Regions from separate parts of the Paenibacillus sp. J31R122 genome, predicted to be linked through region 3. Evidence: riboswitches for the same ligand, from Rfam matches in the RefSeq annotation. Region 3 holds a riboswitch; each other region holds the start of a gene.
What was found. A riboswitch is a leader RNA that binds a small molecule or an ion and turns the genes downstream of it on or off. The one in region 3 is predicted to bind thiamine pyrophosphate.
Positions count from the first base shown of each region.

Region 1: linked by a shared signal. The riboswitch ahead of AC0YN7_RS07970 (ABC transporter ATP-binding protein) and the one ahead of AC0YN7_RS25120 (ABC transporter substrate-binding protein) in region 3 are both predicted to bind thiamine pyrophosphate.
Region 2: linked by a shared signal. The riboswitch ahead of thiC (phosphomethylpyrimidine synthase ThiC) and the one ahead of AC0YN7_RS25120 (ABC transporter substrate-binding protein) in region 3 are both predicted to bind thiamine pyrophosphate.

Region 1 is NZ_JBWDNM010000003.1:368,113-377,982, reverse strand. It holds gene AC0YN7_RS08005 (sensor histidine kinase) at 1-532, shown strand, start outside; gene AC0YN7_RS08000 (ABC transporter ATP-binding protein) at 591-1,505, shown strand; gene AC0YN7_RS07995 (ABC transporter permease) at 1,502-2,215, shown strand; gene AC0YN7_RS07990 (ABC transporter permease) at 2,217-2,954, shown strand; gene AC0YN7_RS07985 (DNA alkylation repair protein) at 2,951-3,640, opposite strand; gene AC0YN7_RS07980 (S-layer homology domain-containing protein) at 4,196-5,566, opposite strand; gene AC0YN7_RS07975 (SLOG family protein) at 5,750-6,307, opposite strand; TPP riboswitch at 6,395-6,497, shown strand; gene AC0YN7_RS07970 (ABC transporter ATP-binding protein) at 6,621-7,391, shown strand; gene AC0YN7_RS07965 (ABC transporter permease) at 7,372-8,148, shown strand; gene AC0YN7_RS07960 (ABC transporter substrate-binding protein) at 8,268-9,254, shown strand; gene thiD (bifunctional hydroxymethylpyrimidine kinase/phosphomethylpyrimidine kinase) at 9,296-9,870, shown strand, end outside.
Region 2 is NZ_JBWDNM010000003.1:34,208-44,077, reverse strand. It holds gene AC0YN7_RS06545 (WIAG-tail domain) at 1-1,893, opposite strand, end outside; gene thiO (glycine oxidase ThiO) at 2,115-3,260, opposite strand; gene AC0YN7_RS06535 (thiazole synthase) at 3,263-4,090, opposite strand; gene thiE (thiamine phosphate synthase) at 4,096-4,950, opposite strand; gene AC0YN7_RS06525 (ThiF family adenylyltransferase) at 4,964-6,097, opposite strand; gene thiC (phosphomethylpyrimidine synthase ThiC) at 6,084-7,853, opposite strand; TPP riboswitch at 8,208-8,312, opposite strand; gene AC0YN7_RS06515 (glycosyltransferase family 4 protein) at 8,388-9,545, opposite strand; gene ytvI (sporulation integral membrane protein YtvI) at 9,647-9,870, opposite strand, start outside.
Region 3 is NZ_JBWDNM010000018.1:88,441-98,310, forward strand. It holds gene AC0YN7_RS25085 (DUF2515 domain-containing protein) at 1-1,222, shown strand, start outside; gene AC0YN7_RS25090 (YolD-like family protein) at 1,251-1,577, opposite strand; gene AC0YN7_RS25095 (DNA polymerase IV) at 1,574-2,839, opposite strand; gene AC0YN7_RS25100 (DUF3888 domain-containing protein) at 3,114-3,512, shown strand; gene AC0YN7_RS25105 (spore germination protein) at 3,638-5,185, shown strand; gene AC0YN7_RS25110 (Ger(x)C family spore germination protein) at 5,201-6,403, shown strand; gene AC0YN7_RS25115 (GerAB/ArcD/ProY family transporter) at 6,420-7,502, shown strand; TPP riboswitch at 7,583-7,694, shown strand; gene AC0YN7_RS25120 (ABC transporter substrate-binding protein) at 7,874-8,908, shown strand; gene AC0YN7_RS25125 (thiamine-binding protein) at 8,945-9,247, shown strand; gene AC0YN7_RS25130 (ABC transporter permease) at 9,237-9,870, shown strand, end outside.

The DNA.
Region 1 (9,870 bases), on a different contig from region 3:
GCAATCTATTGTACAAATGGAAAATAAAATCGTCAATTTGGACCGCTTAATTGAAAATCTGCTCTCCTACACACTGATGACGAGCGGACGGTATCCGCTTAAGCTCGAACAGCAGGATGTGCTGCGGCTTGTAAGAGAAAGCGCAGCCGAGTGGTTTCCCGTGTGGGAAAAGGAAGGCATTGAAGTAGATGTAGATATACGGGAGCAGCCATTGGTATGGACCGTGGATAAGCAAGGCTTTCGCCGCATTCTTGACAACCTGTTTCAAAATGTCGTACGGCATGCTCGTAACGGGAAATATATAGGCATAGCCTTGGAGCAGTGTAATGAAAACACCGCTCTTGTCATTATCGATCACGGTGACGGACTTGATTCATCCCTCGCTGAAAGAGGAGCTGGCATCGGGCTAGCTATCGTAGAGCATTTAATTCGTGAGATGGGACTCGAATGGCGAACGGAATCCTCTGAGCATGGAACTCGCATCTTTATTAACCCAAAGTCTGTTGAATCTGATTTTTTAAACAAAATTTAAACAAGCCGCCCTTTTGTTTTAACCTTCGAGCGCTATTGTTGTTATCGAGGTGATTAACGTGAATGATTGGATTATCGAAACGAAAGGGCTTAGCAAATCATACAAAGGACGCTTTGCCGTTTCCAATCTGAATTTAAAAATAGCAAAAGGAGATATTTATGGCTTTCTAGGACCGAACGGCGCTGGTAAAACAACGACGATACGTATGCTGCTTGGTTTAATTAAGCCGTCGAAAGGAACGGTTAACCTTTTTGGCAAATCGCTGAAAAAGGAGAAGCTTGCCATATTACGCAAGGTAGGCTCGCTCGTTGAATATCCTTCCTATTACGGCCATCTGACAGCCGTAGATAATTTGGAAGCTATCCGCAAAATCATTGATGCCCCGAAGCAAAAAATGGCTGAGGTGCTTGAAATAGTCGGGTTGACAAAGGAAGCTCGCCGTCCGGTTAAAGGCTATTCCCTTGGTATGAAGCAGCGGCTTGGCATTGCAAGTGCTCTGCTAGGAAGCCCTGAGCTGCTCATACTGGATGAACCAACGAACGGACTCGATCCTTCCGGTATTTTAGAAATTCGCGAGTTAATTAAAAGCATGCCGAAGCAGCATGGTATAACCATTCTTATCTCTAGTCATTTGCTCAGCGAGGTAGAGCAGATGGCAGGAACAGTCGGCATTATTCGTCAAGGCGAGATGGTGTTTCAGGATACAATTTCTAACTTGCATCAACAAGCAAAAGGAACGATTTCACTTCAAGTGTCTGAACCGCTTCGGGCAGTTGGTGCTTTGCGTGAGCAAGGAGTAGGTGCCGCTCTTACGGAATCGGCCATTATATTAGAGCATACAGATGATGCGACAGTGGCTCGCATTGTGAAAAACTTGGTGGAACACAATCATTCTATCTATCGTGTCGAAGAAAAGAGAAAGTCGCTTGAGGATCTCTTCCTCCAAATTGTCGAGGAGGGAAAACGGCTATGATGGGAAGAGCGCTAGCCGCCGATTTTGTGAAAATACGCGGGAAAGGAATATGGTTTCTTGTCATCCTGGGACCAGTCGGACTGCTTGCCATGCAGGCTCTCAATTTCGGGATTCGCTATGATTATATGACGACTAAATACGCGGACGATTTATGGGGAGTATTGCTTGAAAATATTTTTATGTTCGTTCCGATTTCACTGTTTCTAGGGATCACACTTGTTTGTTCGCTGCTTGCTAATGTAGAGCATCATACCAGCTCATGGAAGCAGCTGCTTGCGCTGCCTATCTCGAGAACCGCTGTATTTGGCGCCAAATTTGCGCTTAGCGTCCTTTTGCTCACCTTTTCCTGCGTTCTTCTGGCCGTTGGCACATTGGCGCTTGGACTTTTATTGAAGTTCGGAACAGATTTTCCGCTTGGCGATCTTTTGCGACTCAGCTTTTATCCATTTGCCGCTTCCTTGCCGGTGCTAGCCTTGTCATTGTGGCTCTGTATGACCTTTAAGAATCAAGCCCTCCCTATTACACTAGGCGTTGTTATCTCACTTACCTCTATGTTCTCACTATCATTGACGGAATGGATTCCCATTAGTTGGCCTGCTTTGGCCTACCTCGGATCTGACCCGAAGTGGTTCATCGGAGGCGGTCTACTGTTCGGAGCCGTCATTCTGCTGCTTGGTGCGCTTCACTTCGAGCGAAAGGATGTGAGCTAAGATGGGAACATTTTTTAGAGTACTTGCCTCAGAACAGCTGAAGCTTTCCAAATCATTCATCTGGCTGCTCGTCCCGATCAGTCCTTTGCTGGCGATGCTGCTCGGTATGATGATTTCCTTTCAGCCTGGACAAGAGGATATACAATATCTCATTTTGCTATCTTCGATGGGTTCCTTTCATGCCATGCTGTTCCTGCCTATATTAACCGGTATTTTCTCAGCATTCATATGCCGCTATGAACATAGCGGAGGAGGCTGGAAGCAGTTGCTTACGCTGCCTATCTCTCGAACGGCGTTGTATTTAGCCAAATTCACATGGGTTGCCATGCTGCTTGCGGTCACGCAGCTATTATTCGTTGGAGCTGTATTGCTAGCTTCCGCCTATCAAGGGATAACAGAGGTATCATGGGAAACTCTGCTTACTAGCGCTATCGGCGGCTGGATCGCATGCTTGCCGCTCGCTGCCCTGCAATTGTGGGTATCCATCAGCTGGAGCAGCTTCGCGGCACCGCTTGCGATCAATGTCATGCTGACCGTTCCAAATATGCTGGTCATCAATTCTGCGACATATGGTCCCTTTTATCCGTGGGCTCAACCGAGTTTAGTCATGCTTGCATTCAGTACAGAGAAGTTTGGCGCGCTCACACTGCCGCTTGAGAGCTTATTTATTACGATAGTAGGAAGCTTTATCGTATTTTTTGCAGGCGGACTTATCTATTTCAATAAAAAAGAAATCTAATTAGTCAGATGCTTCATCGCCTCTTTCCTGCTAAGAGGCGATAGAGCGGTTTCCGCTACAAATTGCCGCACAACGGTTGAATCGGTTTTGGCATACTCTCTAAGCGACCAGCCTATCGCTTTGCGAATAAAAAAATCAGGATCATCTTTTAAACGACTAATGAATTCAAACAATCGAACCGTGTCGGTGCTTTGTTTATACTTGAGCTGATACAAAATAGCAGAACGACGAAGCCACAGATTATCTGAATGGACCCAGCGTTCCGTATAGACAGGAATAAGCGCTGGGTATTTGGAGAAATGATACCCGATTAGATGAGGCGCCAAAAAATCGACCGTATCCCACCAAGAGTTAGACGTAACCATTCCTTCCAGCACATCAATATAGGCAGGCTCGGCGTGCTTCTTATATTTCTCAAGCAGAGCCATGGCCGCGTAGTGAAATTCACGTTCCGGCAGTTCCCACAGCTGTGCAGCAGTTAGAAGCAGCTCGTCGCCCTTCGGCACTTCGTTCTGCTTCCAGAACTCACGCAAAAGCTGCGTTCGCTCAGGCGACTTTATTCCTAAAAAGTCAAATTGATTGCGCAGGTATGCTTTCATCGGCTCAGCCTTTGCTGGATCTGCATGCTGCCTTAACCAAGCTTCCAGCTTTTGCGCGCTGGCTGTCATTTGGTTCATTTGGTTCATTTGGGCACCTCCGATTTATGAATGAGAGTGAGAACGAACTTCTTTAATCGTCTGGGACATACCTCTATTCCACAAAACCTTTACTCCTTATTTGAAAACGGCTGACTCTCGCCTAAATCTAATTTAGTTTCAGTTTCTGAAATTAATTTAGACTTCAACTCAATAAACCTTGTATTAGTTTCAGTTCTTGAGACTAGATAGCTTCTTTCTGAGGAAACCATGCAAAAAAACTCATTTAGGTTCACAAATTGAAATTATCGGCTCGACTACGAGTAGCGTTAAGCAACTAGTTTCAATATATCACACTAAGCAAATATAACCGTATATCTGCTGCACATATCAGAAAAAAACAGCCCAAACCATCTGTTCATGGTTGGGCTGTTCTAGTTAGGTTGTTCTGGTTATGGTTGTTCTAGTTAGTCTGTTCTAGTTAGTCTGTTCTAGTTAGGCTGTTCTGGTTATGTTGTTCTGGTTACACTATTCACTTAAGCTATTATTCTCTTAAGCTCTCTTAGGCTATTATTCTCTTAAACGATTATCTACTTAACCAATCATTTACTTAGACTCACCATGCAAATATCTGAAGAAAGGCTTATCCACCCAAAATTGTGTTGGCGTAATCGTAACATCAGGGTCGATGGCTTTCAATCCTGCTACCACTTTGGCAGAATCCTCGTTGAGTGAGAAAGGATTTACTGTATAAGGGCTGTCTTCATCGGAAATAAAGTTGTTTGTAATAATTTCATAACCCTTTAATTCCGTTGAAGAATAATAGAGCGGCTGCCACCATGAGCTAGCGATCAGACCAGCTTGACCATCCTCGTTTTTCTTTGCATAGCTTTCGATAACGCTGTCGAAAGCAGCTTTATCTGCAGCTGTCTTAAATTCAAATTCTAGATCGTATTCTTTCGCGTAAGCGATATAGTTACCGTTAGCGATTTGTACAACGTTCGGACCTGGATCTCCCCACTCTGCCAAATGCACGAAAGCGGATGTTTTAGGCTCGAATTGTACTTTCGCATTTAGCCCTTCACTTCTCAGCAATCCAATTAGCTGTACAGCATGCTTATAATCGGAATGTCCGTAAACAAGCGAAAGTGATGGAATAAAGTTAGGCTCAAAGCGGGAATCCTTCAAGCTGTAGCCGGTAATCAGCTGCTGCTCCAATGCCGTATTAACAAGCTTTTGCAGATTTGGCGCATCAATAATATCGGAATTTTCGTAAGCGCTTTTCAGCTTTGAATAAATATCAGCATCGTTAACGTAGCCGATGTATTGCTTGTAAAGACCTTTTGTAATAAGAACTTTACCTAGAAGCGTGTTGATCAACTGCTCGCTCGCAATGTCCTTTGGTTTGAAGTTCGTATAAAATTCTGCTGGCAAAAGACCCGTATCAACGGCAAGCGCCAACTCCTGAGCCACCTTAGTACCTAGTGTGCTTCCGTTTACATGAAGTGCGCTAAGCGCTTTATTAACCTTTGCAGTAGGATAAGTGTAAGCCAGCTCTTTAAGATCAGCCGCTCTTACTGCAATAGAAATGGCAACCACATTCGTTAGTTGTCCGTCTCCCTGTATAGCAGGTCCTGATAGAATACCATTCTCATATAGAGCAGCAGCAGCTGGAAACAATGCGTCGCTCCCCTTCACATCAGTAAAAGCAACCTCTTTACCTGTAGGCTCGTAACCAAGTATGTCAGCTACAGCATCTATAAACTGGCCTTTCGTAATCGTTCCTGTAAGATTAACGCCATGCTTCTCTTGCAAAAATTGCTTATACTGCGCTACCCCATCTTCTTGCGATTCAGCAATAGTTGCTGCAACAGGTGCTGGAGAAGCCGCGTAAGCAGCCGATTGCGCAAATACGATAGAAAAGGATAAGAGGAGTGCTGTTAGAAGCTTGGTATACGTAGCAACTGATTTTGACATGAACAATACCTCCATCAAATTTATTCCGACGGTTTTAATCGGATTTATGTAATTTGGATTATTATAACAACTCAAAATCCTTTGTGTCAACAATAATATTTTCACAAAATTATTTTCATAGATTCGAATTAAAACATCAAGAAAATACGACTCTCCCTCTCTCATATTCCCGGTTGTTGCTGACTACTCCATCTCATGGAAACCCTCATCATCAGCAATGCTTTGAATGTCCTCCGAGCTAATATTGATATATAGATAACCGTCCGCTTGCTGCTTCTTCAATGCCTTTTCTTTAAAAAAACGTGGACTGCCTTCGCCCGCATCTTCATCATAAACGAGAACAATCCCATCGGTTTTGCGAAATAACAACTCGTCCCTGGCGGTGAACTGCCAAACCCCATCATACGGCTGCTTGCTTACGGCAGCGTAATAATCGACCCCTTTTAAAATTTGCTGATAAAATTCCTTTTTATCGTCCTTCCATTTCTCGTCAGGGTTGCTGTATGCAGATAAAATCGACAGCCTCAACTGCGGATACGATTTCTTGAGCTCGATAACGACCTCACAAGCCCACAAATCCACCCCATATTGACCGGGTGTAATAACCCATTCCAAGCCCTCTTCTATTAATGGAATCAGCTTGCTGGTGAGCGCTTTTTTGATATATACAATGCCTTTATGCTTCTCATTAAAAATATTAAGCTCATGGGCACGATAGCCGGTAACGAGCAGATTTTTCATCTATTTCAACGCCTTCTCAAATAATTATGATTTACATATCTCCAGTGTATGCTATAGTATTGAAAAAACAAATCAAATATCTTCTATTTATTTCACTAGGGGAGTCTAACGACTGAGATGGAGCATCCGCTCTGGACCCTTGGAACCTGATCTGGATCATTCCAGCGGAGGGAAGTGGAACAAGACTTTCATTCATCGGCGTTAGCCTGACTGAATTTTTTGACCCACTCGTTTCCTTCGGAAATGGGTGGGTTTTTATTTGTTTACATACCTGCTTACGAAGTGAATCTGCTTCGCGAGCTTTGAAGGAGGTTTGTTTATTACTGCCCTATTATCGCTGAGAAAACTGACTTTCTCTTTTTCGCCCGCTTACGAACATCCTTTATTGTCCGGGATTTCCATGGACGTTCGCATGGGTGAATTCGTTTCTGTTATTGGAGCAAGCGGCTCTGGCAAAAGTACATTATTCAAGATGCTGGCAGGGTTACTAGAGCCTACGCATGGGGAAATTCTTTTTAACGGACAACGAATCTCCAACCGTCTCGGTAAAATCGCCTACATGCCTCAAAAGGATTTATTGCTGCCGTGGAGGACCGTCCTTGAAAACTGTTTGCTTCCCTTAGAGATCGCAAAGGTCAACAAACAAGAAAAGACCGCAGAAATTCGAGCAACGCTGGAACGCTTTGGCTTAGCTGGCTGCGAGCAGCTCTATCCCGATCAATTGTCAGGGGGAATGCGGCAGCGTGTCGCATTTCTAAGGACGCTAATTACCGGTCAAGAGCTGATGCTGCTCGATGAGCCCTTTGGTGCGTTAGATGCGATGACCAAGCGAGAGATGCATAAATGGCTGTTAGCTCTTTGGGGAGACATGAAGAAAACCGTTTTGTTCATTACACATGATCTGGAAGAAGCCATTCTACTTAGCGATCGTATTTATATGCTGTCAAATGAAGCTGAGCAAGGCGTTCAAGAAATTCAAGTCAATTTGCCCAGACCCAGACACTTTGAGATTAACTACGAACCGCAGTTTATACAGCTGAGACAAGATTTGGAGCGAAGGCTATATGCGCAAACAACAATCTAATACATGGCTAGGTAACTACGGACTATTTATAGCGCTATCGTTTTTCTTCTTGTTAGCTTGGGAATTGATCGTTCGACTTGGCTGGGTCCCGTCCTTTATTATACCCGCTCCTTTATCCATTGGGCGTGCGCTAATTGAGGATCGCGAACTTTTGCTGGGCAAACATTTGCTCGTTACGCTTAGAGAGGTTGCTTTTGGCTTTTTTTTATCTGTTATCGGTGGTGTGGCTCTTGCTGTGGGCATGCAAACTTTCCGAACGCTTGAGAAGGCGCTTTACCCTTTGATCGTCATTAGTCAAACGATCCCGCTTATTGCGATTTCACCCATCTTCATTATGTGGTTCGGCTATACCATCTGGAGTAAAGTCGCTGTTGTGTTTCTGACCGCCTTCTTCCCCATTGTAGTCAGCACATATGATGGGCTATGCCACGGAGATAAGGATTACAGGGAGCTACTATTGACGATAGGGGCGAATCGGTGGGATATTTTTCGCAAAATCCAGGTCCCTATCGCACTGCCCTCCTTCTTCTCCGGTCTTAAGCTGTCTATCGTCTATTGCGTGGTAGGCGCTACTATCGGCGAATGGCTTGGAGGAAGCGCAGGCTTAGGCTACTACAGTCGCCGCATGTCCAGCAATCTGAATACCGATTCGATGTTCGCATCCGTTTTCTTGCTGTCATTGATGGGTGTCATCCTGTTTCTAAGTATGGTACTACTAGAAAAAATACTATTTATGAGAAGAGGCAATCGGAAATGAAAAAGCAATTAAATATGGTGAAAATGCAATTAAGAATGAAATCAAGAGTCCATTTACATATAAAATCCGGAAGCAAATCGAATATTAAAAAGCTATTACCATTGCTGCTTGCGGCCTTAATGCTTCTAATAAGTGGCTGTGGCGGTTTGAATACGAATAATTCGGGCAATAAACAAGCAGCCGCATCTACCGCTCCCACAGTGGAGCAGCCGTTGCAAAAGCTGAGCATTATGCTGGACTGGTATCCGAACGCTGTGCATTCCTTCCTATACGCTGCGCAAAAAAACGGGTATTTCGCGAAGCAAGGCTTAGAGGTCGACATACAAATGCCTGCGGATACCAACGATGCTTTGAAGCTTGTAGCCGCAGGTAAAATCGACCTGGCGCTAAGCTATCAGCCTCAAATACTTATGGCACGCGGCGAAAATATACCTGTAAAATCGATTGCTGCAATCGTTAGACATCCGCTCAATCATTTGATGGTACCGCAAGACGGAGCAATTAAATCACCTAAAGATTTAACAGGCAAAAAAGTTGGCTACTCCTCCATTCCCCTGTATGAAGCGATGATGAGAACAATGATTAAGCATGATGGCGGGGACGCTGACAATGTCCATATGATAGACGTAGGCTTTGGCTTCATCCCAGCTATTTCAACTAAGAATGTAGATGCAATCATAGGCGGATTTATTAATCACGAGCAATTGCTTCTTGAAAAAGAAGGTTATCCGATGACAGCTTTGAGCCCTACTGACTATGGCGTGCCAGATTATTACGAGCTCGTGCTCGTTGCTAGTGATCAAGGGGTGAAGGATAAACAGGCTATATTTGAAAAGTTCATCCAAGCCATCACCGAGGGACAGCAATATGTTCAACAAAATAAGGAGCAGGCATTGACTATTTTGTTCGAGCATGAAGATCAGACGTCGCCGCTCGATAAGGAAATCGAAACGAAGAGCCTAGACATTTTACTGCCGCTGATGGATGCAGAAGATCAACCTTTTGGTCATCAGGATGCTGCTTCATGGGAAAAAGTACGAGAGTGGCTGGTTGCTAACGAATTGCTACCTGCGGATATTAAGGCTGAGGATGCATTTATCAACTAGGGAAAAATACTAGGGAGGATTACTAAGGAGGAGAATAAACGATGAACGTATACAAAGCATTGACGATAGCCGGCTCAGACAGCGGCGGCGGCGCGGGCATTCAGGCAGATTTGAAAACCTTCCAGGAGCTTGGTACATACGGCATGTCTGTTATAACAGCGGTCACCGCACAGAATACATTGGGCGTACAAGGAGTGTATCCGCTTGAATATGAAGCAATTAGCGAGCAGCTTGACTCCATCGGCTCGGATTTACAGCCTGACGCAGTAAAGACCGGCATGTTATTTAACGGAGAAATCATTCGAATCGTCGCCGCCAAAGTAGATCAGTACGGCTGGACTAATCTGATTATAGACCCGGTCATGGTAGCCAAAGGAGGCTCTTCCCTACTGCAGCAGGAAGCACTGCAAGCTCTCGTTCAGCAACTGATGCCACTCGCACTCGTAACTACGCCCAATATTCCAGAGGCGGAACTGCTTGCAAGGATGGCGATCCGTACGTTTAGAGACCGAGAAGAAGCAGCCAAACGTATGATCCAAATGGGCTCACGTTATGTCATTATAAAGGGTGGCCACGCTGCGGAGTCAGAACCAATCGTCGATCTAATCTACGATGG
Region 2 (9,870 bases), on a different contig from region 3:
GAATACAACGCCGGAGGCGATAATTTGTTCCGTTACTGCGCCATAAGCCAGCTTATTGCTCGTTATGACTCCATTCTGCAAATTATTTGTTTCAATAACAGCATTTGTCAGATGATGATTCTCGATTATACCGGGCAGTAAATGACCACCTTTAATGGACTCATTAGCAATCGCATCACCTGATACTGAGCCCGCTCCAAAATGAAAGGAACGAAGCTGTTCGGGCGCTATCTTCTGGAATGTTATCACATCGTCTTTCAGATGAGTCGATTCCACAGATCCATCCGCCAATATTTTTCCATCTACCGCTCCATGTGTCAGCTTGCTCCGTGAGACAGACTCATCAGCAAGTTGCGCCATACTTACAGCATTGTAGCCAATATGCTCTTCGCGAACTGCTAAGGGTGCTAGCTTATCCTCGGTAATGATCCCGTTTTGTAAATGCTCCCTCTTGATAGAATCGGTAGCGATCTGCTTTGTCCTTACTGATCCTTCAGCCAAGTGCGACTGCTTGATCTGAACCTCACCTATATTATCGGAGCGGACGCTTCCCCTGCCAAGATGTTGGTTATGAACCGAGTCATTAGCCAACTTCTGTGCGTTAACACTTTGATCGGAAAGCTTGGATGACGTAATGGAATGATCGACGAGCTTTATAGTCGATACCGATTGATCGGCTAACTTCGAGGAAGTAACCGATACGTCAGCCAGCAATCCGCTTGTGATTTGTCCTGTTCCGATATGTTCGCTTTTAACAGCCGCTGCCTGCAGATGAGACGAAGATACCGAGCCATCTGCTATTTGTTTGGATTCGACTGCTTTTTCCTGCAACGCTCTTGTTCCTACAGCTCCCTCCGACAAATGCTCGGCTGTAATTTCACCCAAGGCTAAATGCTTCCCCTGGATATTGCCTAAAGCGACATGCTCAGCAAGCAATATCCCTGGCTGCAAATGACTGGCTTCAATCGCTTCAGCAGCAATTTTCTCACTTGTTACAGCCCCATCGCGAAGTTTAGAACGAGTTACAGATCCTTCTGTAAGTTTGGAATTATCAATTATATCATTTGCCAAATTCCCCGACTGAATCGTACCGCTTTGTATTTTTTCAGATGTAATCGAATGATCCGCAATCAGCTCAGTTGTAACGAAAAGTGACTTTAAATGTCTTGAATCAATGGAGCCATCCGCGATTTTGTTTGTATCTATCGTACGATCTGCCAGTTTATTTGACGTAATACTTCCATCCTGCAGTTTGCTTCCATAAATGGAGTGATCTAATATTTTATCGCCAGATATCGAATGGTTGGTCAAATGGTACCCAGCTATCGATTCAGGTGCGATTTTAGCGGAACTAATGGCTCCATCTGCAATATGAATGTTCTCTATCGCAAAATCTGCAATTACATCAGAATGAACACTTCCTGCTGCAAGCTTGCTGTTGTCGATTGCGCCTGACGCGACTTTTTCGGCAGTAACGGAGTAGTTTACCATATCATCCGTATAAATAAACGGAACTGGTCTATCTGGGTTTTTCTTTTCTTCAATCATTTCTATCTTCTGTTCTTGGCTAATCTCATCCAATTGATTATTCTCTTCAACTATTTCAACTAATGTTGATTCTTCAATCAGATTGCATTCATTCTGTTCATCACTCTTCAATTCATCTTCAACGGGTTCCGTCTCCGGTTCCAATTCTGCAGTAATCGCATGAATATTAACTTCTGGCTGGTCTGTAACCACGGCTGATAAATTCGTTTCAGCTGCTTCAAATCGAGTAGTTCCTTTCCTTATGTTCGATTCATCCAGCCACTGTAACTCGGAAGTCTGCGGATTATCAACATAAAAAAGCGGCTTTCGCCCCTTCGGGCTTTTTCCTCTTCTGCTTTTTGTCATTGTTCTCTCCTTCTTCCACCTGAAATGTCATAGGCAATATATGCAACTACCTATGGGCTGGCTACTCATGAATCAATAAAAATACAATTGTACAAAAAAAAGCAGGAGCACTTAGCTCCTGCGACATGGCTATACTCAAACTTACAAGGACGTTATCTTCATTGACTGTAATGCATCTGGCATAGAGACTGTTATACACCTGGCATAGAAAATTGTACTTACTAACAACTTCGTCGTCTGGATTGAGAGACTGTAAAACGATTTGGTGAAAATGCATTTATCGGTAGTTCAGCCTGCTTCCCTTCAAGCAAATCTGCAATCATTAACGCAGTAACTGGACTTAACAAAATTCCATTACGATAATGTCCCGCCGCCATTAAAACGTTCGGCATCCCATCGACCTCACCAATAAGAGGAAAACCATCCTTTGTTGCTGGACGCAGACCTGCCCATCGATTAGCCGTTTCCTTACCTTCCAGATACGGAAAAAGCTGATTGCTGCTTCTTATCAACCGACCGATCCCTCGCTCTGTTACTTGTGTATCAAAGCCTGCTACATCCTCGGACGCTCCACAAACGAGACGGCCGTTCTGTTTGCCAACCCAGTAAGCTTGGCTGCTAAATATCATATGCCTCACTTCATCAATGCTATGCTCGAAGGAACAGATTTGTCCTCGTATTGGATGAATCGGTATCGTTAGTCCGAGCCAACTCTCATATGCGCCTGACCAAGCTCCCGCACAGACAACGAGCCGTTCAGCGCTTATCGGCCTATGCAGTTCCTTGGCATGAACCGTTACACCTCCATCGACATGCGCGACGACGTTATCCACTTCACCCGCTTGCGTCACGATCAAGACACCGAGCTTACGGCACGCCACCTCCAATGCAGCTACCAGCTTTGGCGCGTAGATATGACTCTCATGAGGCGTATATACACCAGCAACGGCCGACTTTACAAGCTGCGGCTCAAGCTTCCTAAGCTGTGCCGCGTCAATAAGCTCCGCTTCTGCTCCGTGAACGTTTTGCCAGTGCAGCCTAGATTGCATCGGCAGCACATCAGCTTCATGCAGAAGCACGTTTATGCTGCCGCTGCGAGTCCATTCCACCGACATGCCAGACAGCTCCTCTACAACTTCAATCCACTTCGGATAATGACGAAGGCTGTGCAGGCTCAGTTGGAAGAAGCTATCCGGCTGCTCCGTATTCTCTGAATAGGGAGCGAGCATTCCAGCAGCAGCACCCGATGCTTGACCGCCGAGTTCAGCAGGCTCAATTAATGTAACCTTCATTCCTCTGCAAGCCGCTTCAAAAGCGCAGGACAAGCCAATTATTCCTCCACCCAACACGATAATGGATTGCGTCATTGTTAATCGCCTCCGCCTATACCCTTGCCGCTCGCTGCAGCTTCGAACAACGAGCCTGCCCAGTCGCTGCTTGCCGAAGCGTAGCGCTTCTTCGGTATACGACCAGCCTGCCAAGCGAGACGGCCTGCTTCAATAGCTAAGCGAAATGCTCGTGCCATCATGACAGGATCCTGTGCTTTAGCTATCGGCGTATTCGCCAATATACCGTCCGCGCCAAGCTCCATCGCTTCCGCGGCATCCTTAGCCGACCCGATACCCGCATCAATGATGACGGGCACTTTAGATTGCTCAGCTATCAGTCCGAGATTATACGGATTCAGCAAACCAAGCCCTGTTCCGATTGGTGAACCTCCTGGCATGACCGCTGCTGCTCCAGCTTCCTCCAGCCTTTTGCAAAGCATAGGGTCATCCGATGTATAAGGAAGAACGATAAAGCCTTCTTTAGCAAGCATTTCGGTCGCGCGAAGCGTTTCAATCGGATCCGGCAAAAGCGTGCGCGGGTCACCGCTTATCTCAATCTTTATCCAGCTGCCCAACCCCGCCTCTCGCGCAAGTCTAGCAATTCTTGCCGCCTCCTCAGCTGTTCCCGCACCTGATGTGTTTGGCAAATAAATAGTCGATTGCTCCGCGAAATGCTGCAATATAGAGTCATCCTCTACACTGTCCAGATTAACGCGTCTCACAGCAAACGTAATGACTTCTGATCCAGATGCCGCGAGCGCCTGCTGAAGTACAGCAGGACTTGGAAATCTTCCCGTTCCAAACAAAAATCGCGAGCGAAGCGTATGACCGCCTATGACTAGCAGGTCTTCATTTTCCCGTTTCTCCATACCCTTCAACCCCCTCCTACAAAATGGACCAGTTCAATAACAGCACCATCTTCAAGCACTGTATTTGCCCAATTCGTACGCTGCACTATGACTCCGTTTAGTTCAACTATAAGCTTCTTGTTTTGTTGACCAAGCAGAACGACCAGCTCTTCAATCGTATCTGCACAAACCTGCTCAAGACGGCCATTTACAGTTACACTCTTCTCATTGGTCGAAAATTGTGAGTCCACAGACTGGATAGCTTGAAGGAATGACCGGCATACTGCGGCGGGGTTTTCACTGCCTACGATTTCCGATACGGCGCATATTCGCTTCGCGCCAGCCGCGAGCACTTGATCAACATTTGCTAAATTGATCCCGCCAATAGCAACGAAAGGAATCGAGATATGACTTGCCGCCTCTGAGACATAGCTTGTCGTTACAGCTGCGCGGCCTGGCTTCGTATTGGTTGGAAATACGGGCCCCACGCCAATATAATCGGCCCCGTCTCGTTCAGCCTTTATGGCCTGGACCAAGTTATGTGTTGAAATCCCAATGATTCGATCAGGCCCCATAAGCCTTCTTGCTTCTGCAATCGGCATATCCTCTTGACCTAGATGAACGCCATCCGCATCGACCTCCAGAACGATATCCGGATAATCATTAATAATGAACGGCACCTTATATTTCCGCGTCAGCAATCGCAGCTCCCTTGCTTGTTCAAGCACTTCCGCTCGCGTTCCTGTCTTGTTGCGAAGCTGAACGATCTGTGCGCCTCCCAGAAGCGTCTGCTCCATAACGTCCACAACCGATCTCCCCGGATGATTTGACTGTGCGGTTATGGCATACAACCGAAAATCCTTCCATCCTTCATATTGCATAACCAATCCCCCGTTATCGAATAAATGACTTATGTCTTTTTCCCAAAATATAGGTTTTGCACAGCCAGGCCGCCTTCTCCCTATCAGCTGTACCTTGTACAAGTACTCGCCCATCCGGGAATAAGACTAGCTGTTCCCCGCTCGGCAGAAAGGCCTTTACCAAATAACGATTTACAGTCAACCTGCAGCCTTGAGCTGCTAATTGCTCCTCCTGCTTTTCTAGCTGTAGCGGCTTTGCTAGCGTCACCTGTACCGAATTCCTTCCACATAGTACAACGGTGCCTACTTCATCTTCATCTGCTACTGTTTCTGCAACCATAACAGCACCGTATGCCGCTCCCTCTTCTTCTGCACGAGTATCGCTGCTCTCCTCCATCCGATGCTTTTGGCCGCAATATTTACATGCCTCGCTGCCCAAAGGCAATATCGCTTCTCGGAGACGGAAAGACCATAGATCAAAGCTGACCATCGTTAGACGTATCGCGGCTTCATTGCCCGACAGCCACTTGATTGCCTCGGCAGCCTGCAGTGCAGCCACGAATTCTACAGCTGGAGAAAGAACACCAACCGTGTCGCAGGTGTCCACCTCCGCTTCCTCTTCCGATGAACCAATTAAGCATCGCAGACATGTTGTTTGTCCTGGTATAAGGGCGGCGCTCATCCCATGTGATCCTGCAATTCCGCCATAGATAAACGGAATGCCTTGCTGGAAGCATTGATCGCTAAGCAGCAAGCGTGTTGACGTATTATCTGTACCGTCGAGCACAAGGTGCGCTCCTGCAACTAGAGGTTGTACCGTATGCTCATGTACGTCTGTTACAGAAGCTGTTATGCTAATCTCGCTATTTATTTTACGAAGCTTTTCGGCAGCAGCAACAGCCTTTGGCAGCATAGCAAGCGCGTCAGCCTCATCGAACAGCATCTGCCTTTGCAAATTACTAGGCTCGACATAATCGCGATCGACCAGTCTCACCTCGCCGATACCTGCGCGCACCATATGCTGTGCAAGCGAAGCACCAAGAGCACCGATTCCAACAATAAGGACGATAGCATCACTCAGCTTTGTCTGGCCCACTTCACCAATCGGCGCAAATCTCGTTTGCCTGGAATACCGGTCAGTCCAAGCGTGTTGGTCATGATTGACCATAAATAGAGCTCCCTGCCGCTTTGAATGCCTCTGCCTTTTCCTTCATACCAGATTCAATTGCTTCCGTTGTCTCAAGCCCGTTCTGCGCCGCGTACTCCCTAATATCCTGCGTAATCCGCATGCTGCAAAACTTCGGCCCGCACATGGAGCAAAAATGGGCGGATTTCGCGGCATCTGCCGGCAATGTCTCGTCGTGATAGGCCATTGCCCGTTCTGGATCAAGTGATAGATGGAATTGATCACGCCACCTGAATTCAAAGCGAGCTTTCGATAATGCATCGTCACGCAGCCTGGCGCGTGGATGACCCTTTGCTAAATCAGCGGCATGTGCCGCGATTTTGTAAGTGATGACCCCCTCCTTCACGTCCTCCTTGTTCGGTAGACCCAAATGCTCCTTTGGCGTTACGTAGCAGAGCATTGCTGTTCCGAACCAACCAATCATAGCCGCTCCGATTGCTGACGTAATATGATCATAACCGGGTGCGATATCAGTCGTAAGCGGTCCAAGCGTATAAAATGGCGCCTCATCACAAACTTCCAATTGACGATCCATATTTTCCTTAATGAGATGCAAAGGCACATGTCCTGGCCCTTCAATCATCACCTGTACATCATGCTTCCACGCAATTTTCGTCAGCTCCCCCAGCGTATCCAGCTCAGCAAACTGCGCGTCATCATTCGCGTCGGCTATTGAACCTGGTCTTAGTCCGTCACCCAACGAGAACGAAACATCATACTGCTTCATAATTTTGCAAATATCTTCAAAATGCGTATACAAAAAATTTTCTTTATGATGGGCTAAGCACCAAGCAGCCATAATAGAGCCCCCGCGTGAGACGATGCCCGTTACTCGCTTGGCTGTAAGTGGAATATAACGCAGCAGTACTCCCGCATGAATTGTAAAATAGTCAACGCCTTGCTCCGCTTGCTCGATTAGCGTATCGCGATATACTTCCCAACTGAGATCCTCCGCTTTCCCATTTACCTTTTCAAGCGCCTGATAAATCGGCACTGTTCCTACAGGAACCGGTGAATTTCGTACGATCCACTCACGCGTCGTATGAATGTTTTTGCCGGTCGACAAATCCATAATCGTATCAGCGCCCCAACGCGTTGCCCAGGTCATCTTTTCTACCTCTTCCTCGATGGATGACGCAACTGCTGAGTTTCCTATGTTCGCGTTTATTTTCACATGAAAATGACGCCCGATTATCATCGGTTCACTTTCTGGATGATTGATATTAGCAGGTATAATGGCACGCCCTGCAGCAATTTCATTCCGCACAAATTCAGCGCTCAAGCCTTCTCGAATCGCGATATACTCCATTTCAGGAGTAATGCAGCCCTTACGGGCATAATGCAGCTGTGTTACGTTTAAGCCTTCCTTCGCCCTCAGCGGCCTTCTTGATAAGCCAGGAAACAGCTCAGCGCCTCGCTGCTCAGCCTTTTCCTCCGATATAAATCCGTTATCCTCTGGACGAACTTCTCGCCCTTCATAGGCCTCTACATCGTCTCTTTCAGTAATCCAACTCACGCGCACCGCAGGCAATCCGCGTCTGATGTCAGCCTCATAGGCAAGATCGGTATAAGGACCGCTAGCATCATATACGAAAACCGATTCATTCGACTGCTCCTCGCCGTTTCTTCCAGTAGTCGGATCTAATACAATTTCTCTCATAGGTACGCGGATGCTCTCCTTCGTTCCTGTTACATATACCTTGCGGCTGCCTGGCAGCGGCGTCATAATAATTGCCATAGTACAAAAAAACCTCCCATATGGAATAATCGGAATTCCACCTGGAGGTATATGCGAGCATATAAGAAAGTTTAAAGGCACCGCTAAAGACGCATAATCTAATGCGGCAACAATCGCTGAGGCGGGGGATTAGAAAGGCTGCTCTTAAGTGAACCAGCATATGGTTCTACTAAATGGGGAGCACTCTATCACAACAAAAAAACCGCCCCAGCGAAGGAGCGGTTGAAATGTGTCGTCAAACACGAGAATCGAGCCTGCTTGGCATACAAGCGGACGAAGCACTGCCATCCAATCTCATTCGAGCTGACTATGCAGCCGATTGAAGCAGAGCGCTTTCTCACGTTTTGTGTAAATAAACGCACAATCCCACTTTCCTACGCTGGCATGACCCAGATCAGGTTCAAAGGGACCAAAGCATATCGCTTTATCTCAGCCGTAACGGCGCCCCTAGTGGATTTCCTTGTTAGACTATAACGTTAATTCAAGAAGAGTGTCAACCCTCATTTTCTCATTTCCACAAAATCGTGGTACCAATTAGAATCCTTTTTCTCGGAATAGCTTCAACCAACGATTAGCGGTATGCCTCCAAGTAAACGTCTGCTCCACCCGTTCACGGCTGCGCTTCCCCATCCTCTCACGCAGCTGTTTATCGCTTAACAGCAGATTCAGCTTATTTTTGAGCTCCGATTCAATATGACTTTCGTTAACCAAATAACCAGTCACTCCATGCCGAATGATTTCCTTCATTCCGCCTGCACGAGTTGCGATAACGGGCACGCCGCAGGACATTGCTTCCACATTAACAAGCCCGAATGCCTCACGTTGTCCAGATGGAACGACGGCAATATCAGCTGCAAGTGCCCAGCTTGGCACTTCCGTATAAGGCACGTAAGGTATAAATCGTACATGTCCTGGACACTTCCGCCCAAGCTTCTCCAGCTTACGCGAATAAGCGGTCTTTCGATGCGAGCCGTAAAATGGACTGCCGACAATAATAACGATTAAGTCAGGATGTCTTTTTATTAGCTTCGGAACGACACGCAGCAAATGATGAACGCCTTTTAGCGGAATAAGCCTCCCGATGAATAATACAACCTTTTTTCCATTCAGGCCTCTGTTATTACGAAATTTCTTCCGCATTTCAGCTCCCTGAGCCGAATATTGTGAAGGAAATCTGATCGTGTCGACACCAGGATAGATAACGTTAGTCTTAGCTGCAACCTCAGGAACCTTAGTAACGACTATATGTCTCAAATACTCGCTGTTCACAATAATTTTATCTGCAGCCTGCAGACATTTATGCAGCTTTGCAGACGAAATATACGGCGGAACGATAAATGTGGATGAATGCAAATAAAGCCAGACAGGCTTGTCTGGATTCATTCGTTTCATCGTTAATACATATTGAGGACGATTTTCGACATCGATGATATCCGGTGAGTAGCGCTTCACACTGCTTGCTACCGCTTCAACATATCTTTGCTTATTTCCAGCAGGAAACCTCTCGCAAACAAGACCTTTAAACATCCCGTAGCGGGGCAGCTTATTACTCAGTTTCCCATAAATACGAGGCTCGGCATAGGGCAGCAGCAGCGGAGCAAACTTCTCAATCACCCGCTCGACCGAACTGCTCCCAGCCGATGGAATCGGGTACGACCCAGGCGTAATAATCGCCATTTTTATTGGTGCCATTTAATTAGAGGCCTCCTAGTAATCTGCTTTTTTGCAGTATCATACGTGAAGGAGGCTCTCTTTGACACGGCTCGGCCTATTGCTTTCCAGCCAATTGCATGCTATAACTTTATTTTCATTTGGAATAATCCAGCTTTGCGCGCCGCCATATAAATAATGACGATGAGAGGTCCGATAAATACACCGATAACGCCGACCAGCTTGAAACCCACGTATAAACTAATAAGTGCGGACAAAGAGCCAATTCCGACTGAATCCCCAAGAATTTTCGGCTCAACAATCCTGCGGAACACCGTAATAAATAGAAACAGTATGATGAGTCCAA
Region 3 (9,870 bases):
GATGATCGAGCTACCCAGTGCTGCGTTAGCATACGCGCTAGGCAAATGGAGCGCTATGAAGACATCAGATGAGATGATTTCCGAAGCGGTTCCGCTGCGGCTGTCATCTGCCTCTGTAGCGAAGCTTATGTCTGCATGGACGAAGCAGGAGAATACAGAGAGTACAGACGCAGCTGAAGGCTGGAGCATGCAGGAGCACGCGCTTATTGAGCGGATCCAGGCAGAGACGACCGCATGCAATCGCAACAATGTGACGAGAACGGAGGCTTATCGAGCCGTATATTTTCGCACGCCAGAGCTGCATTGGGCATTGCTCGCGCATCTTGTATCCCGCAACGGCGGCTGGAATATGACGGATCTAAAAGGGGAATGGCTTCCTTGGCTGTTGCGCGAGGATCAGCAGGAAGGGGTGTTTCAATTTCTGGAGCGAGCAAACGCGCTTATTTTTCAGGATGCCTATCCTCAGCTGCTGCTTTATGAGTGGAGCTGCCGCGAAGGGAGAAGCCTATTCCACTTGCTTCCCGCGTTTGGCGTTTCATCCTTTATGACTCCGGTATGGAAGCTTTTTTGGCGAGATCGGGATGCGGTGCCGCTGACGGTTGCGTTAATTGTGAATGAGCAGCATTACATTGAACAACGAGTGATGCAGCATCCGTACTATCGTGAGAAAGTGCTTCAATCGTTGTTTTTTGGTTTGCAGTCATTGCTGCAGCTGAACGGGGTTATGTTTCCATACGGATGCGAACAGGATAAAGGGACGCTGAAGCTATCGGGTCTTATATTAGAGCGATTTGAGCATTTGAAGGAGCGAATTGAATTCGGTAAAAGACTGTACGCGATGTTATTTGGCATTCCACGCGTATATGAGGGCGCTCGCGGCTTTGCGGCCGCTGTGAAGCATACGGGTTCAAGGGCGGACTATGCGCCGCATTTATTTTCTCGGGTGCGTCAGCAGCCGCCCCAGGCCGTGTATAAGGAACGATTGCTTGGCGGGCGTCTGAAGTCGGGTGCTGAACCGATCTATAGTCCTGAGCTTGGCGCAGCCTGGAGCGACCTGACACTTGAGCCGCCGGAGCCAGGTGACTGGTTTCGGTCGGCTAGCGACGTGGCGGGTTATTTCCATAAGCTTTCGCTTCCTAATTCGTTTGAAATAACGAATGAATATGGACTAATGCTGAATAAGATCGAGCTGGCGGTACTTGCCATGCAGCGCGGCACTTAACTTAGCTTTAGCATGCGCTCTGCCGACCTTATTCGTCTATTGTCGATCCTTCAATGTCTCTTATTGGGTACCATTTACCGTTAATCATAAATCGCTTCTGGAGCTGATCAATTCGATCTACGATACCATGGACAGTCCGTTCCTCAGTAGGGTGGAATAATTGGACAGTTATCGGGTGCCGCTGCTCCATTGATTCGGCCATAGACCGGGATATATGCTCCCATTCCTGCTCATCAAGCTCCACTCGATTGCGATGCTTCAAGGCGGCTTCATGTTGATTGATCGCCGCTTTATGCTCTGGCAGCATCATGCGGCTTGATTCCCAGAGACCGTTTCCTTCGAGCTTCTTTCTCATTTATAATGTCCCCCAATCTTCTCAGAGCGATGAAGGGCTTGCCCTGCGGGTGTTATCGAAACAGCCCTTAAAATAATCGCGTCACCGTACTTCAGCTTAATGGCATCCGTTGCTCGCTCGAGCGCCGCTGATTTCTCGCGATGCGGGTCAAATAAAGAAAGCTGATACTCGTCGTCAGTTGAAAACTGCGACAGACTGACGCCAACCTTTCGAACGGGAAGTCCGTCCCAGTGACGCTTCAGCAGCGTGATGACAGCGTGATAAACCTGATTCGTAACATTGCTCGGATCGTCCATTTTCATTTGGCGATTAAAGCCGCTGGGCCGGTCATAATCTGCTCCCATGCAGCCTACTGAAATGACATGCCCCATATATCCCTTGCTGCGGCAGCGCTGGCAGACGAGCTCTGTCAGCTCAAGCAGCACGACCTTGATCTCCTCCAGCTTTCCGTAATCACGCGGCAGCGTCATCATATGCCCTACAGCCTTCGGGGCCACCTGGTGTGTGCCCGGTGTTACAGGGCTGTCATCTATTCCATTGGCGATGCGAGAGTAGAGCTCCGCGTTTATATCGGAGTTTTTGCCGAATTTGCGGTGCATCATCAGCTTAAGCTTCTCTAAAGGCGTTTCCGCGATCTTGCCGATCGTCTCCATACCCATGGCGTTAAAGTGACGCGTCATTCGGCTGCCGACCATAAACATTTTGTTAACGGGCAACGTCCAGAGCGTCTCATGAAGCTTATCCTTAGACAGGACGTAAATGCCAGAATCGTTTTTCTTGGCGTAATTGTCACACGCTGTCTTCGCTAAAATTTTATTCTCGGCAATGCCAAATCGCGTGTATATTCCGAGCTCCGCTTGAACATGTGCCTGAATGATTCGCGCAAGCTCCTCAGGCGATCCATAGAGATGCAGTGAACCGGTCACATCCAAAAATTGCTCGTCGATCGAATAAGGCTCAACTAAATCGGTATATGACTGATAAATACGAGTTATCATCATGGAGACATCAATGTACAATTGCATCCTTGGCTTAATGACGACTAAATTCGGGCACTTAGCGAGTGATTCTCCTAGTCTCTCCGCTGTCGTGACTCCGAAGGATTTGGCAATTGGACAAGCCGCGAGAATGATGCCGGATCTGCGCTCTGGGTCGCCTGCAACTACAATTGGCAGTCCGTGATACTCAGGATGGTCGGCCTTCTCGACAGACGCATAAAAGGATTGGCAATCCGCAAGCATAATAACTTTGTTAAGAGGCATTACGTTTCACCAGCTCCACTGCTCATATGAATCACATCAACGATATAACGGATTGAGCACATCCATTTTTCAAATGTCATGATGTTCCCTCCTACAAGAACGTTTGTTCTTATTATATACGGAACACTCGTTCTTATTCCATAGGTTATTTGTGGATGTAATTTACAATGATTGGGCAATGCTCTTCGCTGATGGAGTTTGGTTGTTTGTATTTTCGAAGGATTATGCATACCTCTTCCGCATTATGTAAAAAGTAACCACAAGGGGTGATTGTATGAAAAAAATGACTATTATCATTTCATTGCTATGCGTCATAATGCACGCGGAACGAGCAAATGCAGCAGTGGAGAGTGAAATGGATCATTGTCAAAGAGTCGTTCTTACTTTACTAACGCCTGATATACAAGAGCAAATCGATGGTTATTATCAAAGCGAGCTAACGGTGTCACCCACATTCGCGCCGTTTCTTGAGAGCTCTGAGCTCGTGTACAAATACTACAGCTCCCATATGGAAATTCAAGTGACCGTAATACCCTATGTAGGTCCTCACCTCTCTGTAGGCAAGGATATCATCACCTTTAACATAAATAACGACGGAAGCACGTCCGTTAACAGTTACAAGCATGTAGAGGATTTTAAGCTTCCGCCTAATTATCAAGACATCGTTAGGTAAGCATCAAGAACGATGACGGGCAAATAATGCAAGCTGTATACAGATGCCTCGACGAATGAGGTGTCTGTACATATTTGCATCCAAAATACGGAAAATAGAAGCGGCGAGGAAATGAAGGTGCGGTTATGAACAAACAAAACGCAGGGGCTTTAACGCCATTCAGTCCATCACTGTCAGCGAACGTGCAAGCTATTCGCAAACGATTCGGCGATAGTGCCGATATCGTAATTCGAATGTTTCGCAGCGATGCGGCTCCTGATCGAGAGCTGGCGATTATTTATATAGACGGAATAGTCGATTCGGAGACGATCAACGAAAGCGTTATGGAACCATTGATGTCGATGAGACTACCCAAGCATGAGTATGTCAATGGCGGCAAGTTGATGGATGCATTGCGCAACTGTGTCGTTTCAATAGGATCGATGCAGGATGTTAGTACATTAGAAGAGGCACTTCAGTATATGACAGACGGCTTATGCGTTATTTTGGCGGACGGAAGCGCAATAGCTTTGACTGCCGATGTCAACGGCGGTGAACAGCGAGGTGTTACAGCTGCACAAACACAGACGGTCATTCGGGGGCCTCAGCACGGTTTTGTCGAGAACGTTCGGACCAACATTAGCTTGATTCGTCGATTCATTCGTTCGTCTGACCTTCATGTGCAAATCCACAAAATCGGTAGGCAAACCCATTCGAATGTAGCGGTGCTTTACTTGCATGGAACGGTAGATAAAGGCATTCTGAAAGAAGTGTATCGCAGACTGGCGGATATTGATATCGATGGTGTGCTCGAGAGCGGCTACATTGAAGAGTTCATACAAGATGAGACGTTTACGCTTTTCCCGACGCTGTTAAATTCAGAGAGGCCGGATACGGTGGCAGCATCATTACTTGAAGGACGTGTAGCGATCATGGTTGATGGCAGTCCAATAGCACTTGTTGCACCGACGACTTTTTTTAGCTTTTTCTCATCGCCCGAGGATTATTATCAGCGGTTCGATATCGCAACATTCGTTCGCATCATTCGATATGGATCGTATTTCATTTCTATGTTTCTTCCTGCTTTATATATAGCTGTCACGACGTTTCACCAGGAGATGCTTCCGGCTACGCTCTTGATAAGCCTTGCGGCTCAACGGGAGGGTATCCCGTTTCCTGGTTTGGTTGAGGCTCTTCTTATGGAAGTGACTTTCGAGGTGCTGCGTGAGGCGGGATTGCGCATGCCGCGTGCGATTGGACCTGCTGTTTCAATTGTAGGGGCTCTCGTGCTCGGTCAATCCGCTGTACAGGCTGGAATCGTCTCGGCGGGGATGGTTATTGTTGTTTCTTTCACTGCCATTTCAAATTTTGTTATGCCGGAATTTAATATGGCTGTTACTTCTCGCATTATCCGCTTCGGTTTCATGATCATGGCGGGTATTTTCGGTTTTTACGGCATTTTTATTACGGCACTGTTTTTACTGGTCCATCTAACGTCGCTGCGTTCCTTTGGAGTGCCTTATATGTCTCCAATTGCACCTGGCCCGACGAAGCCAGGGATATGGAGAGATGTGTTCGTCCGCCTGCCTTGGTGGGCAATTGTACTGCGGCCGCTTGATTTGAATTTGCGTAACCCGAAGCGGCGTCCGAATGGTAAAAAACCACCGGCACAGCGCCATTCAGGCAAGCCGTAGGAAGGAGGAGCGGCTGTGAAAAAATGGAGGTACTTGCTGGTTCTGTTCGTTTTCTTGCTGCAAGCTGGCTGTTGGAACCGTGTGGAGCTCAATGAAATTGCAATTGTTTCGGGAACAAGCGTTGATTGGAAGGGGGGGATGTGGGTATTATCGTTCCAAATCGTCATCCCTCAAGCGATTTCAGGTCAGAGCAATGCTGGCAGCTCAGCATCGGTCAATGTATTTTCGACGAATGGGGAGAGCTTTCGAGAAGCTGTAGGCAAGGCGAGCCAAGAAACGTCTCGCCGGCTCTATTTTGCTCACACTCAAATTGTTATTATCGGTGAGGAGGCAGCGCGCAAAGGGATTGCTCCTCTGCTCGACACTTATTTGCGCAACCAAGATTCACGCGAAACGGTAAACGTATTTCTATCCAAAGGAAGCGGTCGCCGGATGCTAGAGCAGCTTATACCGCTAGAGAAAATACCGGGTGCGGCCATACAGCGTATGATTGCCAATGAAGAAATAAATAGTTCTACTTTTCGTCAAATGACGATTCATGACCTATTCTTAGATTTGCTAGGCCCTGTTCAAGCGACCGGTATTCCAGGCTTAATCCTCTCTGGAACAGGTGAGAGCATGGATCGGGCGGATAAACTCACCCATACCAATACACCGTCTAAGGTTAGATTATTCGAGCTGGGACTGATTGCGGGGGACAAGCTGACAGGATGGATCTCAAACGATGAAAGTCAAGGGGTTATGTGGCTAGCCAATCATGTGAAGAGAACGACGGTAGCATTTGCTTGTGAAGAAAAAGAACAGAAAAAATCATCCATATTAATAAAGCATGCAGCAACCAAGCTGCGGGCAGAGCGATCAGGAAGCAAATGGATTATGCATGTGAATGTGTCAGCTGATGGAACGCTGATGGAGTACAATTGCGGCGGCGATCTGATGAAGCCTGCACAGGTCGATGTTGTCCAGAAGCTTATTGAAGATGAGATTAAAGCAGTAATGGAGAAGGGCTGGAAGGCTATTCGTAAGCATAAAACGGATGTAGTGGGCTTCGGCAATGTTATACATAAGAAATTTCCGAAGCAATGGGCTGAAGTGAAGGATAGCTGGAATGAAGTGTTTCCGCAAACGGAAGTGAAAATAACCGTGAAGGTGAAAGTAAATTCAACGGGTATGAGCAGCAGCGGCTTCAAAAAGGCACAAGAGAAGAATCGCTCATAAGTGGAAAGGAGACGTTATGCAGCAAATCGGCAAAAGCCAATTATCAATTTTGATTATAATCTTCCTAATCGGCAGCACACCGTTATTCGAGCTCGGCATTCAAGCGAAGCAGGATGCTTGGATCGCAATGACGTTTGCTGCAGCTGCCGGTTTGTTGTTAACTTTCATTTACGTGTGTATTCAACGACGCGCCTTAGAAGCGGGACTAGCTGAGCTTTTAATCATGCATTTTGGACGATGGATTGGTGGAGCAATTGGGATCGTGTATGCGGGTTTGTTTGCTTATTACTCGATGAGGAATGTGCGAGATGTAGGTGAACTTACAGTTATGGCACTGCTGTCGTTCACGCCTCGCTGGATTATTATGCTGCTTATCATTAGTGCCGCGGCTTATACCGTAAGCAAAGGGATTGAGGTGTTTGTTCGTGTTGTTCAACTGCTGTTTCCTATTGTTGTGATAAGCTATACCCTTATCATAATACTGCTGTTCATTGCGAATTTGCCCCGTATAAACCATTTGCTGCCTATGTTCGAGAATGGGGCAGCACCAATTATTAAGGCGGCTTTTCCGGACCTGCTTTCGTTTCCATTTGGACAAATGATCATTTTTCTCGTGTACTGGAAGCATCTTAGCGAGAAGAACGCATGGGGTCGGAGTACGTATTGGCCGCAAATCGCAGTATCCGCTTTTCTCGTATTTATGAATATGCTCGTCATGAGCGTGCTTGGACCGGAATTAGCAGCGGTAACGGCGCTTCCGCTGCTGGAGGTTGTACAGTTGATTAGGTTGGCTAACTTTCTAGAGAGGCTCGATGTCATTATCACTTTGTTATTATTTATAGGGCTTTATGTGAAAATGACTGCCTTATATATGGCGTCCGTATTTACGTTCAGCGCTGCAACAGGCATCGCCTATCGATATTGTGTTATGCCGATAGGCGTGATCATCTATTTTACATCTTTTTTGGAGCCAAACAATACGTATCATCAATGGTTTGGATTTGAAATATCGCTGAAGCTAATACCGTTCTTTCAAATCGCGGTGCCTCTGCTCATGCTTGTAGTTGGTGTTCGAAAACGATATAAAACGGCGGGATAGAGGAGTCATAATGCTGCTATTCAAAAAAAACTAGCCTTCTGATAGGCTTTTGCTATACAATTAAAGGTATTGACGAAACCGAATATGTTCCGGGGAGCTGGTTAGGCCGGCTGAGAGGGGATTATCTGTACAATTCCGACCCGTTAACCTGATCTGGATAATGCCAGCGTAGGGACAGAAGCTCTGTTTATTTTGCAAGCTTGATCAAATGGATCAGCATAAGTGAAATATTACAGTTGCACAGCCGAAATTATGGCGTCCTCCGGATTAGGGGGACGCTTTTTTTTTGATCGGAATCCATTACCCGGATAATAATGAGGAGTCGTCGCCTTAAACAAATAGAAATAGTTGAGAGGGGAACACAACACATCATGAATCAGAAGAAGGCTCGGCAATCATCTTGGAAAATCGTTGGCACTTTGCTCGTGCTTGTATTGGCACTGGCAGGCTGCGGAGCGAATAACGCACCGTCTGCGAACGAAAAGGAGCAAGGGGGAGCAGATAAGCCGCTTGAGAAGGTACAGGTCGTGCTTGACTGGACGCCGAATACGAATCATACCGGACTGTATGTCGCGAGAGATAAAGGCTTTTTTAAGGAGCAGGGATTGGATGTTGAGATTATTCAGCCAGGCGAGAGCGGGGCTGATCAAATGGTTGCATCCGGTAAAATAGAGTTCGGTATAAGCTATCAAGAGTCGATTACGATGGCGCGGATTGCGGATGTTCCGCTCGTGTCGATTGCAGCTATTATACAGCACAACACATCAGGATTTGCATCGCCGCTCGCCAAGGGGATTGATTCCCCGGAAAAGTTTGAAGGAAAAACGTACGGCGGCTGGGGCGCACCTGTCGAGGAGGCCGTTATCACATCACTTATGCAGGAGAAGAAGGCTGACGCTAGTAAAGTTAACATGATCAGCATCGGCGACAGTGACTTTTTTACGGCAGTTAAGCGTGACATCGACTTCGCTTGGATTTATTATGCATGGACCGGTGTCGAAGCTGAGCTTCGCGGTGAAAAAATCAATATGGTTTATTTAACCGATTACAGCGACAAACTGGATTATTATACACCTGTACTTGCGACAAATGAAACGATGATTGCCGAGAAGCCAGAAATCGTTAAGGCATTTACAGCGGCTGCGGCTCAAGGCTACAAATATGCGATTGACAATCCCGAGGATGCGGCAGAAATTTTGATCAAAGCCGAGCCGGATTTGAATGCTGATCTCGTTCGTGCCAGTCAGAAGTGGCTGAGCCCGAAATATCAGGATGACGCGGCTCGTTGGGGTGAACAGAAGCTCAGCGTATGGGATAATTACGCGACGTGGATGTTTGAGCACAAGCTGCTTGAGAAGGAGCTTGAATCGGAGAAGGCGTTTACGAATGAGTTTTTACCAGAATAATGACGATAATAAGCAGCAGAGAAAGCAGGAAATCATATGGCAAACGCATTAGTAAGCATTCAGATTTTACCGACGACACCAGGAGGCGAAAGCGTTCTTCCTTACGTGGATCGGGCAATTGAGATCATCAAGGCGGCTGGCGTACCTTACCGTGTGGCACCGCTTGAGACGACAATGGAGGGCGAGCTTAGTCATTTGCTGGGCGTGGTGCAATCAATGAGCGAAGCAATGACAGAGATGGGCTGTCCATCCGTTATATCACAAATTAAAATTTATTATAATCCGACCAAAGGCGCTTCGATGGGTCGATTGCTAGAGAAATATCCAGATGGGCAATAACAAGAGCGCATGGTCTAAAATCTGGCCTCCATTGGCGGTATTTATAGCATTGCTCGTTTTTTGGCAGGCGGCTGTTATGTTGGGGGATATTGACCACTGGATGCTTCCTTCACCTGTTACAATTGTGCAAGAGGCTATCAAAGTTTGGCCAAGACTAATGGAGCATACATGGGCAACAGTACAGCTCACAATATACGGCTTTGTCGGCGGATCGGCGGTGGGCTTCGTGCTCGCCGCTTTGCTGCATCTTCTTCCTGGTGTGCGAACAGCCGTTTATCCACTGCTAATATTATCCCAAAACGTGCCAATCATCGCAATTGCGCCGATTTTAATGATGATGTTTGGGTTCGGTCTGCTACCGAAGGTGCTGCTCGTTATGCTGGTATGCTTTTTTCCAATTACGATCGCGATGCTTGGCGGATTGACGAATACAGATGTGCAGCTCCGCAATTACTTGCAGATGATCGGCATTCGCAAATGGCAGCTGTTTTGGCGCCTTGAGCTGCCGCATGCTATCGTTCATTTGTTTTCTGGATTGAAAATAGCAGCATCATACAGCGTGTTAAGCGCAGTTGTCGCAGAATGGCTCGGCACCAAAAAAGGTCTAGGCGCCTTTATGCTGC